2 regions of the Kosakonia pseudosacchari genome follow, and region 2 is predicted to be linked to the other one. Evidence: predicted binding sites of a transcription regulator. Region 2 holds the regulator's gene; the other holds the start of a gene.

Evidence for each region. The regulator LexA, encoded in region 2, represses DNA repair genes until DNA is damaged. The targets are predictions, from matches to a motif close to TNCTGTATGTACATACAGNA.
Region 1: the regulator LexA is predicted to act here: its motif matches at 5,203-5,222, upstream of umuD (translesion error-prone DNA polymerase V autoproteolytic subunit).

Annotation. Positions count from the first base shown of each region.
Region 1 covers NZ_CP063425.1:2,218,129-2,226,209, forward strand. The annotation lists gene phbB (acetoacetyl-CoA reductase) at 1-42, opposite strand, end outside; gene IP581_RS10450 (acetyl-CoA C-acetyltransferase) at 80-1,267, opposite strand; gene IP581_RS10455 (MaoC family dehydratase) at 1,790-2,230, shown strand; gene fabV (enoyl-ACP reductase FabV) at 2,230-3,423, shown strand; gene umuC (translesion error-prone DNA polymerase V subunit UmuC) at 3,506-4,768, opposite strand; gene umuD (translesion error-prone DNA polymerase V autoproteolytic subunit) at 4,752-5,186, opposite strand; gene IP581_RS10475 (hypothetical protein) at 5,554-6,465, shown strand; gene IP581_RS10480 (hypothetical protein) at 6,566-6,931, opposite strand; gene IP581_RS10485 (methyl-accepting chemotaxis protein) at 7,256-8,081, opposite strand, start outside.
Region 2 covers NZ_CP063425.1:306,414-314,494, reverse strand. The annotation lists gene traF (conjugal transfer protein TraF) at 1-90, opposite strand, end outside; gene zur (zinc uptake transcriptional repressor Zur) at 371-886, shown strand; gene IP581_RS01465 (CsbD family protein) at 1,197-1,406, opposite strand; gene dinF (MATE family efflux transporter DinF) at 1,585-2,919, opposite strand; gene lexA (transcriptional repressor LexA) at 3,001-3,618, opposite strand; gene IP581_RS01450 (diacylglycerol kinase) at 3,727-4,095, opposite strand; gene plsB (glycerol-3-phosphate 1-O-acyltransferase PlsB) at 4,226-6,649, shown strand; gene ubiA (4-hydroxybenzoate octaprenyltransferase) at 6,690-7,565, opposite strand; gene ubiC (chorismate lyase) at 7,578-8,075, opposite strand.

The sequences.
Region 1 (8,081 bases), 1.9 Mb from region 2:
ACCGCGGATCCCACCCGTTACAAGCGCAACTTTACCCATCATTATTTCCTCACGTTAAATAACATTCTGAATCGCGGCGTTATTCCATTTCGACGGTGACGGCGATACCCATACCACCGCCAATACACAGCGTCGCCAGACCTTTTTTGCTTTTTCTGCGCTGCATTTCATGGAGCAAAGAGACGAAAATTCGCGTGCCGGATGCACCGATAGGGTGACCGAGCGCAATCGCACCACCATTGACATTCACTTTCGAGAGATCCCAGCCCATTTCCCGGTTGACGGCGATGGCCTGAGCGGCGAAGGCTTCATTGGCTTCGATAAGATCCAGGTCATCAACCTGCCAGTTCGACCTAGACAACGCATGGCGAGACGCCGTGATGGGGCCGGTTCCCATTATTTCTGGCAACACGCCTGACGTACCAAACGCCACGATTCTGGCCAGTGGTGCGATCCCCAGCTCGCGCGCTTTTTTTGCCGTTGCCAGGATAACCATTGCCGCACCATCGTTAACGCCAGAGGCATTACCGGCGGTGACTGTGCCGTCAGTTTTAAACGCAGGCCGGAGTTTGGCTAAGCCTTCACGCGATGTTTGCGGACGGGGGAATTCATCGGTATCAAACAGGACGGGCTCTTTACGAGGCCGGGTGATGTCAACCGGAACAATTTCGCTGGCAAAATGATGCGTCTCCAGCGCGATCGCCGCTTTGTGTTGTGACGCAAGGGCGAAAGCATCCTGTTCTTCACGAGTGATCGCATATTTTTCGGCCACATTCTCGGCGGTGATCCCCATGTGGTAATCATGGAAGGCATCCCAGAGGCCATCCTTCACCATGCTGTCCTGCATTGGCCAGTTACCCATTTTCATGCCGCTGCGTGAATGGGGTAAAACATGTGGCGACTGGCTCATACTTTCTTGCCCTCCGGCAATAATTAATTCGGCATCACCACATTTCAGCGCCTGCCATGCCAGTTGCAGCGCTTTTAACCCCGAACCACATACTTTATTAATTGTCAGCGCCGGAACATCGGTAGGAATACCCCCCTGAATTAACGTCTGGCGCGCCGGGTTTTGCCCGCTTCCTGCGGTAAGGACCTGGCCGATAATAACTTCATCGATCTCTTTTACTGCAATCCCCGTTTTTTCCAGAAGTGCTTTAATCACCGTCGCGCCTAATTGCGGTGCGCTGATTTCAGCCAGCGATCCATTCAGTACGCCGATGGCAGTTCTTGCACAATCAAGAACGACAATATCCGTGTCCTTCATTTGTATTACCTTTTTATTTAAACGATTCAACTATTAATGCGCTGAGGCTTTTACGTTGTATTGATATGCGTCAATGCTTAAAAGGTGTTAATTTTAATGTGGTAGTTATAACGGTTCTTATTTTTCTGTATTTGACCTTAATCCTTTTTGGTTGTGATTTTGTTTTTATTTGTTATTACTGTTTAATATATGATCTGTTTCTTAATCATTAATAAGATGTATATGCAGATCTTTCTTATCGATGCTGGTTTTATCTGGCTGATAATGATGGTTTTTCCAGGCGATACAGCGTTGGCGCTGGACGTCAGGCTTGATGCCTGGGCCAGGCGCAAGAGGTAATTTAAGGAATAACTCAGCAACGTGATACACCTGAAAAAGAAAAATAACGCCACTCTCTTTTTTATGAGGATTCACCAGGTCTTGACGGGATTGGATGAAGCAGGCATATATTTACACTATTAGTTGTTTCTCTAAATATTTCCGTTAACTCCTCCACAATATATCAGAAAGGATGTGTGCTTTATGGTTAATACAATCCACAATTTGCATGTTGGTCAGTGTGCAGAGTTTAAAAAAACATTGACGGATAATGATGTCGTAGAGTTTGCATTGGCCTCTGGCGACACCAATCCTGTTCATCTGGATGAGAGTGCCGGGCGGGAAAGTATATTTGGACAACGCGTGGTGCATGGTATTTTGGTGAGTGGGCTAATATCAGCGGTAATTGCTAATAAATTACCAGGTAATGGCTCTATTTATCTTGGACAAGATCTCAAGTTTATTAAGCCAACATTTATTGGCGATACGATTACAGCGACGGCGGAAGTTATCGCGATTAATTGCGAAAAAAACCGGGTACGACTCAAAACCACATGCACCAATCAGCATGGCGATCAGGTTATTGTCGGTGAAGCCGTCGTTTTACCCCCACGAGAAAAAGCGCTGGTGGAGGAGGTGAACTGATGGAGCTCATTATTCAAGGTAATGTCGCTAAAAACTGCCACCCGGAAGGTTTACGCCAGGGCATTGATAAACAAATAAAATATGTTGAATCACATGGGGAAATTTATGGTCCGCGAAAGGTGCTGGTGATTGGTGCCTCGTCCGGATATGGGCTGGCCTCACGCATCGCGGTGGCCTTTGGTGGCGGTGCCGATACGATTGGCGTTTCCTTTGAAAAAAGCCCGGGCGCAAAAGGTATCGGTAGCGCCGGATGGTATAACAATATTTTTTTTCGTCGTCGGGCGCATGAGAAAGGGCTTATCGCGAAAAATTTTATCGCAGATGCTTTTTCCGATACGACCCGCAACGACGTGATTGAGTACATCAAGCAGGAGTTTGGCGGCAGCATCGACCTGCTTGTCTATTCGGTTGCCTCTGGCGTGCGTGTTTGCCCGGATGGTACGCGCTACACCTCGACGCTTGGCGTGCGCGGGCAAGCCTTTTCCGGCCCAGGGTTTGACCTGGAAACCCGCCAGATGGTGAACCAGACGCTGGAACCGGTGACCGAACAACAACTTGCCGATATGGTAAAAGTGATGGGCGGGGAAGACTGGCAACGCTGGGTTGATATGTTATCGGCGGCCGGTGTGCTGGCTGAAGGGTTCAAAACGGTGGCGTACTCTTATACCGGCCCGAAATCAACGTGGCCGCTCTATAAAGAGGGCGCATTAGGCGCTGCAAAAGCCCATTTGCACGCCACCGCCGATGATCTTGACGCGCAGCTACAGCGCATTAATGGCCATGCCTACGCGGTGATCTGCAAAGCGCTGGTGACTAAAGCCAGCGCGTTTATCCCCATGTTTCCGCTATATATTACGTTGCTGTACAAGGTAATGAAGCAGAAGCGGTTGCATGAAACCTGTATTGAGCAGATGCACAGGCTGATGCTGAACCACCTTTACCCGCCAATGGGCAACGTCGTAACGGATGACGAGCGGCGGATCCGCCTTGATGATTTCGAGCTGCGCCCGGATGTCCAGCAAGCCGTGGAGCGGCTAAGAAAACGGGTCACCACCGAGAACTTTAAAACCGTTGGCGACTTCGCCGGGTATCTCGCCGAGTTTTACGCGCTGAATGGTTTTTCAATGCCGGATGTGGATTACTCCTCTGAACTGGATCTGCGCCAACTGGTAAAAGAGTACAGCCACGCATAAGCACGCCTGATATGACAAATGCGCCAGTCTGTCGGCGCATTTGTTAATGAAAACCGCTGTCGGTTATGCTTCTGTTCAGTCTTTATTTCACGACAGGCAGGTCGGAATAGCGGGTTGTATAGGCGGGGGAAAGCATTTCGCGTTTCATCGCCCAGCTTTTTTCTGTTCCTTGCCCTGCAAACCAGACGCTTCCTTTCCCCGACGTATTTAAACGATCAATGGTTTCCATCAGCACCGCGCTGTTCGCGTGCGGGCGGTTTTCATCAAATAAATTGAGTTGGGCCACGCCGCTGCTGAAAAAATCAGAAAGCATTACGCCAGCCTTCATATAGCGATGCCCCTCCCGCCATATCTGATCCAGCGAGCCTGTCGCGGCACGGATAATGTCACGCGTATCATTGGTCGGCGTCATCAACGTCACGGATGCCTGGTTTCCGTAGTAAATATGATTATCCGCATGTGGGCTGGTACGAATAAAAACGCTGATGAAGCGGCAGAATTGATGTTCAGCGCGTAACTTCTCTGCCGCGCGCTCAGCATAGGCGCATATGGCCTGATGCATATCGGCATACTGCGTGATTCGCTTGCCAAAAGAGCGGCTACAAATAATCTGCTGCTTAGTTGGGGGAAACTCATCAAATGCCAGGCATGATTCGCCGCGCAGTTCCCGCACGGTACGTTCCAGCACAACATTAAAGTGTTTACGGATAACCCAGGTTGAACTGTCGGCAAGTTGCAGCGCATTTTCAATGCCCATTAACGCCAGCTTTTTACTGATGCGACGTCCCACGCCCCAGACCTCCTGTATCGGCACGTGAAACAGTAACTTACGTTGCCGCTCCCGGGAGGAAATATCCACAACGCCACCAGCGCTGGCCCATCTTTTGGCGGCGTAGTTGGCCACCTTGGCGAGGGTTTTCGTGGGAGCAATGCCAACGCCCGTTGTCAGCCCAGTATTTTTCAGGATCTCATTACGGATCTGATGGCCGAATGCCTCAAGTGAAATACAGTTTGATACGCCAGACAGATCGATAAAAGCTTCATCAATCGAATAAAGCTCAACGGCGGGGGTGATTTCAGACAGCGTCGACATAACCCGATTGCTGAGGTCGGCATACAGCGCATAATTTGAGCTAAATACAGTAACGTTCTGACGATGAAGTTCATCTTTAATTTTGAAATAAGGCGCCGCCATGTCGATGCCCAGCGTCTTTGCTTCACGCGATCGCGAAATAATGCACCCATCGTTGTTGGACACGACAACCACGGGTTTCCCCTGAAGATCCGGGCGAAACAGCGTCTCACAGGAGGCGTAGAAGTTATTCACATCAACAAGCGCGAACATGTCTGTTTGACTTCAAGGTAAATGTTACGACGCCGAAGATCTGCAACTCTTCCTCAGCCTGGAAAACAATCGGCGCATAATGAACATTATGCGGGATGAGCTGGAGAACAGGGCGGGTCCGCAACTCCTTCACCGTGAACTCACCCGCAACCGCCGCAACAACAATGTCACCGTGCCCGGCGGTCAATGAGCGATCAACCACCAGCAAATCACCATCGCCAATCCCTGCACCGATCATCGAATCCCCGCTGACCCTGACAAAGTAAGTCGCGCTGGGGTGTTTAACGACCAGTTTGTTTAAATCAAGCCGCTCTTCGACATAATCCTGCGCCGGACTTGGGAACCCACAGGGAACGCGCTCAGTAAAGAGCGGAAGGGGAACGATGTAATCACTCTCGGTCGATGGGATGAACTGCATGATGATGAATCCGGTTAACTGTATTTATATACAGTATTGCTAAATTCAGTCACTGATCAAGAGGCGCAGCGCGCCATATTCAGGAAACGTTTGAAGTAGCAAAGAATTTAGCGAAAAAGTATCACTAAAAACTGGTGCCTGAATGCGGGTAAAAATAGACTGTTCCCCTTAGGGAAAATCTCATTGCTGCCTGATGCAAACGCATTGAAGCGCTCTCTTGCCGCGAGCCAGGGCGTGTTGGTTTGCGAGCGGGGCCGAAGGAATCGGATCTTGCGCGTAATGAACGCCTCAAACATTCATATGTGGATGTTTGAGGCGAGATACAGGCGCAACGCAAACAGATAATAAATACATACAGGAATGAATCATGATCAAAAAAATAACCTACGCATCAGCCATGCTGCTTGCGGCCAGCGCCAGCTTTAGCGCAAGTGCAGCACCTAAAACCACTGCAAGTAAATGCCCTGCAACCATGGATGTGGATAGTGTTGAAATTCGCGATGGTCAGCAGCTTATGATCCTGACGAAGGCTGCATTAGAAAACTATGAAATGGCGGTAGCCAAAGACGCTAAGTGCGTATCAATGTATCGTGAAACATATCGGGCGAAATATCTCCCTGAACTTAAGAAACTGGATACCGGCACCTCGGAGCCTCTCGTCAAATTAAAAACCGCGCCATTGTTGGCTGCTTTTGAAAATGCTATGCAACCTGACGTGGAAATAAAAGAAACGAATAGCAGAGTGGATGCCTATTATGCTGTCGCAAATGCCTACCTTGAGACAGCGATGCCTGGTAAATGGAAAGTAGCAGAAGATAACGACGAAATGCGAGGTGAAAAAACGTATCTGTATACGCTGGAGTCTGAGGATGTCGCAAAACTTTCGCCTCCCTATAAAGAAGCAAAGGCGACGATTCTGGTTATGCAGAAGGAAAAAGAAGGCGTGATTAGCGACCCGAAAATTATGTATTACGTTTCAGACGGTCAATTAACACTCCCTGTAGAAGGCGGTGAAATCGCGGCGAAATATGACGACGACGGAATCAGTCGCTATAACGGAAAGATATGCAGTGATGACAATCGTTCTTTCTGCCCTGATCTGGCCATTTACCAGCTGTTTGCTTATCTGGATGTACGCAGTAGCCACAAGGCTATTATTGAGTTGCCGTTCTATATTGATGGCCGCTATCAATATCATTTTAAAACCACTGGCTTAATAACCAGGCGCACAACACCGGATTACTTGCTGCAAAAAAGCAGGAAAATAGAAAATTTATAAATGAGTAAAGTGGACGTTATTATTTTTCGCGCATTGAGGAGATGCTTATATGTTAAATATTGCAAGAAGCACCGGTAACACGACGACCGGCGTGCATATGCTACAGCGTTATAAAAATGGCTATCGCATTCGTTGCAACCGCGAGACGTTGATGCGGTTCACTTCCGTGGATGTTAAGCCGGAATATCGGCATCTGTTCGGCGCTGATGGACAAGGTATCTACCATTCGACTGGCTTTCCAACCATTGCCGAAGGCGCGCAAGCCCTGTGCGACTTTATCCGGACGGTTTGTGGCCTGGAGTGTCACTGGAAGCCGTAGCGGTTTCAGGGGTTCGCGCGTTGAACCTGTAAAAAGAAGGGCGTCTACGAACATTTTATTGCCTGTTTTTACAGTATATTCTCCGTTCTTTTGATCGAACTGCCCGGTAGCAAGATGGCACAAACCTTTGCCGTACACGCTGGCCATGAGTTTCAACCTGTATTAAATGTCGCGGTGCGCGTTAGCCATTACCGTAAACATTCGACGTAAAAAGCACGTGGAGAGGATTTATCGGCGAGTAAAAAAAGAGGGATAAAAGAGAGCCTTTCCGGAAACCTTTGACATTATCCTCTGGCGCGCAGATGGAAAGTACGGCGACGTCTCATCCGCGGTGGGAATGATTGGCGACAGCGTTGCTGACGTTTACGTCGGCTGGCAAGAACCCAGCCGACGATATTGTTGCGTATGTCGCCGCTTTACGGCGACGTATTTATCACGACAGTGTTCCCTGCGAATCGCATTCGCGCAGGATCAGACACTCGCCGGGACCCTGAACACACTCACCAAATCTTTCATCACTCTGGCTTGCTCGTTGAGCATTTCAGACGCGGCAACCGACTCTTCGACCAGCGCCGCATTTTGCTGGGTCGTGGTATCAATCTGACCAATCGCAATATTGATTTGCTGTACACCATCACTCTGTTCGAGGCTCGCTTGTTCGATCTCTTTCAGAATGCTGGAGACGTTATCCACGTTCTCGACCATTTCGTCCATTTTACCGTTCACCTGGCGCACCATTTCCAGGCCGCGCACGCTCTGCTGCGTCGAGTTTTCAATCAGCGCACGAATATCTTTCGACGAGTTCGCCGTTTTCTGCGCCAGATTGCGAACTTCCTGCGCCACCACGGCAAACCCTTTGCCGTGTTCACCTGCGCGTGCCGCTTCAACCGCGGCGTTAAGCGCGAGGATATTGGTCTGGAACGCAATAGAATCAATCAGGTTAATGATGTCAGACATTTTGTCCGCCGAGCTGCTGATGTTGTGAATTTCCTGAGTCAGCGAGCTCATCAATTTACCGTTATCTTTCGCCGCATCACTTGCTCTGGCAGAAAGCTGCGACGCATTTGCCGTGTTATCGCCCGTATTCTTAACCGTTGAGGAGATTTGCTCCATGGAAGCGGCAGTTTGCTCAATGGAACTCGCTTGTTCTTCCGTTCGGGCAGATAAATCGCGCGTGCCGGCCATGATCTGTGATGCGCCAGTGGCGATATTTTCCGCGCCGCTGCGGATCTCCAGAACAATTTTTTTCAGCTCCTCCTGCATGTGGCCGATTGCGCCTGTCAGCAGCCCCGTTTCG
Region 2 (8,081 bases):
TTCTGCCCAGGTATTGGCTGCTCCTGCTTGATTTGCCGCAAAGAAGGAGACAGCGATAGCGACCACTGAAAGTTTACGTTTTTTATTCACAATATGTGTCTCGTAGCCAGATGAGTTTTTTAAGCCTGCTTATTTTGTAACAAACAGGAATTCACTATTGCTGCGAACAACGACCAAAAAGAAGCTAAATCAAGTGAACGTACAGGATATATGAACGCTATAGTTATTGAGGAAACTCTCACTATTTATAGAAGAGGATATTCATTTCGGGAAGGAAAGCGAGAAAAGGAGTTTACGGGCGGCGATCTCGGCGTTTTGGGCAGGACATGGTAAAGTGTGGCCTTCTATTCCCACTGATCAGAGAGCGCCAATGGATAAGACCACTTCGCAAGAGATGTTAGTGCAGGCTGAAAAGCTGTGCGCGCAGCGCAATGTGCGCCTGACTCCCCAGCGCCTTGAAGTATTGCGATTACTGAGCCTGCAACAAGGGGCGATCAGCGCATATGATTTGCTTGATCTGCTGCGCGAAAGCGAGCCGCAAGCAAAGCCGCCTACCGTTTATCGCGCGCTTGATTTCCTGCTGGAGCAAGGATTTGTCCACAAGGTTGAGTCCACGAACAGCTATGTGCTGTGTCATCTTTTTGATCAGCCGACTCATACTTCTGCGATGTTCATTTGCGACCGCTGTGGTTCGGTGAAAGAAGAGCAGGCCGAAGGTGTGGAAGATATTATGCATGCACTGGCGGCGAAAATGGGTTTTGCCCTACGCCATAATGTTATTGAAGCCCACGGCCTGTGCGCAGCCTGCGTCGAAGTGGAAGCCTGCCGCCATCACGATCACTGCCACCACGACCATAGCGTCCCGCTAAAGAAAAAACCGCGCTAGCGCTGTCCCGCTGTTATTGGTTATTCGATTCACGGCCCCAGCCAGGCGTCGTGTTTTAGTCTGGCGTTAGCCAAACAAATTCAGCAAGAACATAAATACACATGTGAGTTAACGCAGCCAGAAATAGCATGTGAAAGATGAAGTGATACTGCAAAACTTGTGTGCCGCAGGCAGAGGATGCAAACAGGTATACAACTAAGTGGGATACTGCTGGTGCTGAAAAGACGGGAAAAATACAGGGGTGGTACATCCTTGTACCATCGGGTAGGGTAGCCTTCAGAGGGTTAACACATTTGAGGGGATGTGTTGGCTACCAGCGGTAATCATTACGCGTTTCCCAGTCCGTCACTTCTTTTTCCGCCTGATCTTTCGCGTAACCGTAACGTTCCTGGATTTTACCCACCAACTGATCACGTTTACCTTCAATGATCGTCATATCGTCATCGGTGAGTTTGCCCCATTTCTCTTTCACAGTGCCTTTAAACTGTTTCCAGTTACCGCCGACTTCGTCTTTATTCATCATGGACTCCTTATCGTTCGGTTTAAAATGACGTTCTCGCTGTGCTGAACGTACTGATTATTGTAGTCAGGGATTCGGCATTATGAATTTTATTCGGAATCTTTAACCATCTAACAGGATAAAAACAGCGTAAACGAGGCGCAAAAATCGGAGCGCTAAATCAGGGAATAAAGCGCTATCAGGAAGGATCGCTGGCAGCAAACCAGCTATTGTTACGCCAGTGTCGACGCCAGATCAGCGCCAGCGTCAGCCCACGCAGAGCAAGGAACACCGCGAGCGACAACCACAAACCGTGGTTACCCAAAACAGGCACAGTGAGTAATGTAACGGCAAACCCGGCCGCCGCCACCGCCATACTGTTACGCATTTCGGCCGCACGCGTCGCACCAACAAACATACCGTCCAGCAGATAACACCACACTCCCACTAACGGTAAGATGACCTGCCAAATCAGATAATGCCCGGCAAGCTGTTGTAGCGCGGGGAGCGACGTTAACAACGCGATAATTTGCTGACCCGCCAGTGCATAGACAACGGCAAAGAACAGCGCTACCAGACCGGTCTGCCGGCAAGCAGCCCGCCAGATATGCATCAATTGGCTGCCATCTCTGGCACCGTAAGCCTGCCCGGAATGCGCTTCAACCGCATACGCGAAACCATCCAGCGCATAGGCGGTAAAGGTCAAAAACATCATCAGTACCGCGTTTGCCGCCACTGTCTCATCCCCGAGGCGGGCGCCAAACACCGTTATCGAACCAAAGCAGAGTTGCAGCAGCAGCGAACGCAACATGATATCGCGGTTCAGCGCCAGCAAACGCCGCACGCCGCCGCGCCAGGTATTTTTCAGCGTCAGCAATGAAATGCCGCGCATCACCAGTACGTGTCGCACCATCCATAAGCCAATGGCGAAAGTGGCATATTCCGCGATGACCGTGGCAAGTGCCGCGCCTTGCACATTCATATGCAGCCCCATGACCAACCACAGATCGAGCACGATATTGAGCAGATTCCCCACCACCAGCAATATCACCGGTGCGCGCGCATACTGTACGCCGAGCAGCCAACCGAGCAATACCAGATTGCCCAGCGAAGCGGGTGCACTCAACCAGCGAATATCAAGGAACCGCCGCGCCTGTTCCAGTACCGCCTCGCTACCGCCGGTGATATGCAGCGCCAGGTCGATAAGCGGCGTGCGCAGCAGCGCAATCAACACACCGGCCCCAAGCGCCAGCAGCAAAGGCTGGACTAACGCCCGCGCTAGCGCGGGCGCATTTTTCGCGCCGAATGCCTGAGCTGTCAGGCCGGTGGTGCTCATGCGCAAAAAGAGCAGCAGCATAAAGAGGAAACTGGTCGCCGTTGCGCCAATCGCCACACCGCCCAGGTAAACCGGGCTATCCAGATGCCCCACCACAGCCGTATCCACCAGACCCAGCAATGGGACGGTGATATTCGAGAAGATCATCGGCAGCGCAAGTCGCCAGAGCGCTTTATCGGACCCGGTTAGCAGTGGCATGGTATGCATGTAAAAGTGAGTGAGGGAAAAGAAGAGATCGCTGCGGAACCTGAATCAGCCCCGCAGCAAAACGAATGTGCGTTACAGCCACGCGCCATTACGAATGACACCGACCGCTAACCCTTCGATGGTGAAGTTTTGATCGCGCAGATCGACGACGATCGGAGAAAACTCGCTGTTTTCCGGCAACAGTTCGACGGTGTTACCCTGTTTTTTCAAACGCTTGACCGTTACTTCGTCTTCAATACGCGCAACAACAACCTGGCCGTTACGCACATCCTGCGTTTTGTGCACCGCCAGCAGATCGCCATCCATAATGCCAATGTCACGCATCGACATGCCGCTAACGCGCAACAGGAAATCTGCATGAGGTTTAAAGAGGCTCGGATCGACCTGGTAATGACCTTCGATATGCTGCTGCGCCAGCAGCGGCTCACCCGCAGCGACGCGACCAATCAGCGGTAAGCCAATATCGTCCTCTTCTTCTTCAAGCAGCAGGCGAAGGCCGCGTGATGCGCCCGAAACGATTTCGATAACCCCTTTGCGCGCCAGCGCTTTGAGGTGTTCTTCCGCCGCATTTGGGGAACGGAACCCCAATTGCTGTGCGATTTCCGCACGCGTTGGTGGCATACCGGTTTGAGTGATGCGATCGCGAATAAGATCGAACACCTCTTGCTGCCTGGCCGTTAATGCTTTCATCCCGCCCCCTGGGTGTATATACAGTTATGCTGTGAGTATATACAGCTAAAGGCGATTTTGGAACCAAATTTAAGCAAAAAACCAGGGCGTTATCGAATTCTGGAAGCGTTATCCAAAATGTGACCAGAGTAATGCGATCCAGGTAAAGAGCGCCAGCAGGATGGACATCAGCACCGCCGCCGACCCCATATCCTTCGCCCGCCCGGAAAGTTCATGGAATTCCGCACCAATACGGTCTACCACAGCTTCGATGGCGCTGTTCAGAATTTCGACAATCATCACCAGCGTCACAGAACCAATCAGCAGTACGCGCGTCATTGTGTCAATATCGAGCCAGCAAGCGATTATAATTGCCAGGATAACCGCAACGGATTCCTGACGAAATGCCGCTTCATTAATCCAGGCGGCGCGAACGCCTTTCCAGGAATATCCAGCGGCTTTAATGATCCGGGTGAAACCGGTGGTATTATTAGCCATTTAAAAGAACCTTTTTATTAAATTGGCGTCAATGTCTCAGCAAGCGCGCAGCGGTACAACAGAAATTATGTGCGCTTTCTGATATTCTTGCGGCGCAATGGCACTATTAACCAGAGGCTTTACATCCTTTATGTCCGGCTGGCCACGAATTTACTACAAATTACTGAATTTACCATTAAGCGTGCTGGTAAAAAGTAAATCGATTCCCGCAGAACCTGCACAGGAACTGGGTCTCGATACATCACGCCCCATCATGTATGTGCTGCCTTATAACTCAAAGGCAGATTTACTGACTTTACGCGCGCAGTGTCTGGCGCATGAGCTGCCCGATCCCCTGGAACCGCTGGAAATCGACGGCGCTTTGCTGCCGCGTTTCGTGTTTATCCACGGCGGCCCGCGTGTGTTCACGTATTACGCGCCGAAAGAAGAGTCGATCAAGCTGTTCCACGACTACCTGGATTTACATCGCAGCCATCCCGATTTGGATGTGCAAATGGTGCCGGTATCGGTGATGTTTGGTCGTTCGCCAGGGCGTGAAAAAGGCGAAATTAACCCGCCGCTGCGCATGCTGAATGGCATCCAGAAATTCTTTGCGGTTTCCTGGCTTGGCCGCGACAGCTTTGTGCGTTTTTCACCACCGGTTTCGCTGCGCCGGATGGCGACCGAGCACGGCACCGATAAAATTATCGCGCAGAAACTGGCGCGCGTGGCGCGTATGCACTTTGCCCGCCAGCGTCTGGCTGCGGTAGGCCCACGACTGCCGGCTCGCCAGGATTTGTTTAACAAATTACTCTCGTCCAAAGCGATTGCCCGCGCCGTTGAAGATGAAGCGCGCAGCAAAAAAATCTCCCATGATAAGGCGCAGCAAAACGCCATCGCGCTGATGGAAGAGATTGCCGCGAACTTCTCCTACGAGATGATTCGCCTGACCGACCGCATTCTGGGTTTTACCTGGAACCGTCTCTATCAGGGTATCAACGTGCATAATGCAGAGCGCGTACGCCAGCTGGCGCATGACGGCCACGAAATTGTCTATGTGCCCTGCCACCGTAGCCATATGGACTACCTGCTGCTCTCCTATGTGCTCTATCACCAGGGGCTGGTGCCGCCGCATATCGCTGCTGGTATCAACCTGAATTTCTGGCCCGCCGGACCGATTTTCCGCCGGCTGGGCGCTTTCTTCATTCGCCGCACCTTTAAAGGCAACAAGCTCTATTCCACCGTGTTCCGCGAATATCTGGGCGAGCTGTTCAGCCGTGGGTATTCCGTGGAGTACTTCGTTGAGGGCGGACGTTCGCGCACCGGGCGTTTGTTGGATCCGAAAACCGGTACGTTGTCGATGACCATCCAGGCGATGCTGCGCGGCGGTACGCGCCCAATCACGCTGGTGCCAATTTACATCGGGTATGAACACGTGATGGAAGTGGGCACTTACGCCAAAGAGCTGCGTGGCGCGACGAAAGAGAAAGAGAGCCTGTTGCAGATGGTGCGAGGTTTAAGCAAGCTGCGTAACCTCGGTCAGGGCTATGTGAACTTCGGCGAACCTATCCCGCTGATGAACTACCTGAACCACCATGTTCCGGAGTGGCGCGAAGCCATCGATCCCATTGAATCCATCCGTCCGGCGTGGTTAACACCAACGGTGAACGCCATTGCCGCTGACCTGATGGTGCGCATCAACAACGCGGGTGCGGCTAACGCCATGAACCTGTGCTGTACGGCGCTGCTGGCCTCCCGCCAGCGTTCACTGACGCGTGAGCAGCTGACCGAGCAGTTAAGCTGTTATCTCGAGTTGATGCGCAACGTGCCTTATTCGCCGGATTCGACCACACCTTCGGCCAGCGCCAGCGAGCTTATCGATCACGCGCTGCAGATGAATAAATTCGAAGTCGAGAAAGACACCATCGGCGATATCATCATTCTGCCGCGTGAGCAGGCGGTGTTGATGACCTACTACCGCAACAACATTGCGCATATGCTGATGCTGCCGTCGCTGCTGGCGGCCATTGTCACCCAGCACCGCGCGATCTCCCGTAGCGAGATCCTGCGCCACGTCGAATTACTCTACCCGATGCTGAAAGCCGAGCTATTCCTGCGCTGGGAAAAAGCAGAACTGTCGCACGTGCTGGAGAATCTGACGCAAGAACTGCTGCGCCAGAGCTTGTTGACGGTGAAAGACGATCGTCTGAGCATCAATCCGGCGCACTCCCGCACTTTGCAACTGCTGGCGGCAGGCGCGCGTGAAACCTTACAGCGTTACGCCATTACTTTCTGGCTGCTGAGCGCCAACCCGGCGATGAACCGCAGCACGCTGGAAAAAGAGAGCCGCACGCTGGCGCAGCGTCTGTCGGTGCTGCACGGCATTAACGCGCCGGAGTTCTTCGATAAAGCAGTATTCAGTACGCTGGTGCTGACGCTGCGCGATGAAGGTTATATCAGCGATACCGGCGATGCGGATCCGGCACGCACCTTAAACGTGTACCAGATGCTGGCGGACTTGATAACGTCGGATGTGCGTCTGACGATTGAGAGCGCGACGCAAGCGGAAGCGTGATAGTAAATTTTCCCCTCTCTTCCCGGAGAGGGGAAAAAACTCAAGGCAAATGCAGGTAACTCAACGCCAGCCCTAAAAACAGCACCAGCCCCACATAGTTATTATTCATAAACGCTTTAAAACAGGCATCCCGGTCGCGACCGGCAATCAATTTTTGCTGGTAAACAAACAGCGCACCGGCGATCAGCACTGTCCCGTAGTACATCCATCCCAGCCCATTCAGCCAGCCAACAGACGCCATCAGCGCCAGCACAGCCACCTGCAAAATCCCGATAATCAGCTTGTCGAAACGACCAAACAAAATCGCCGTCGACTTGATACCAATCTTCACATCGTCGTCACGATCAACCATCGCATACTGCGTGTCGTACGCCACCGCCCATAGGATATTGGCGAGGAACATAATCCAGCAGCTCAGCGGTACAGACTCACTCACGGCGGCAAACGCCATCGGAATCGACCAGCCGAACGCCGCGCCGAGCACCACCTGCGGCAGATGCGTATAGCGCTTCATAAACGGGTAAACCCACGCCAGCGCCAGCGCCGCGACGGAGAGCAGAATGGTCATCACATTCAGTGTCAGCACCAGCGCGAAGGCCAGCAGCACCAGCACCACAAACAGCACGCGCGCTTCATTTTCCGTCACCGCGCCGCTTGGCAACGGGCGATTCGCCGTGCGTTTAACATGACCATCAAATTTACGATCCGCATAGTCATTGACCACACAACCGGCAGCGCGCATCAGCCAGACACCTGCGACAAAAACCAGCAAAATCCACAGCGGCGGCACGCCCGGCGTTGCCACCCACAGCGCCCACAGCGTTGGCCACAGCAGCAGCAAAGCGCCAATTGGTTTGTCCGTACGCATAAGCCTGTGAAAGGCCAACAGCTTATTCTGCGTGAGACTCCACTCCATTTTCTTTTCCTCTTAGTACAGCGGCGATGCAGGCAAAAACAGTTCGGTCAGCATCAGCGGTTTTCCGCCCAGACGCAGACGGGAACGGCGTCCCCAGAGCTGCTCATGACGACCAATTTCAATAAAGTCACGCGTAAGCGTAGATGAGGTAAAGAGATATCGCCCAAGCGGCGTTTTACCCAGGGTTTGCAGCGCCAGTTCCGGGCCGCTCAGCGTTGATTCCGGCACCACGGTGCGTCCGGCGAGCCAGGGTTCCCCGTCGGCGCAGAGAATAATTTCCCGCAACCAGTAACGATCCTCCTTCGGCAGACTGTCGCGCTCTTCGGCGATCTCATCTTCCGTCACAAAGCCTTCCCGAATCAGCGTCACGCTGACCGTCTTGCCTTGTTGCTCAAAACGTTTGGTCATCGAATCTTCCAGCAACAGCCACTCGAGCAGTTGCGGGTCAAGCGCGGGGATTGCGTCTACGTAGCGCAGCGCACGCAGTTGCGTAAGCGCAGGGTGTGACATGCCTAA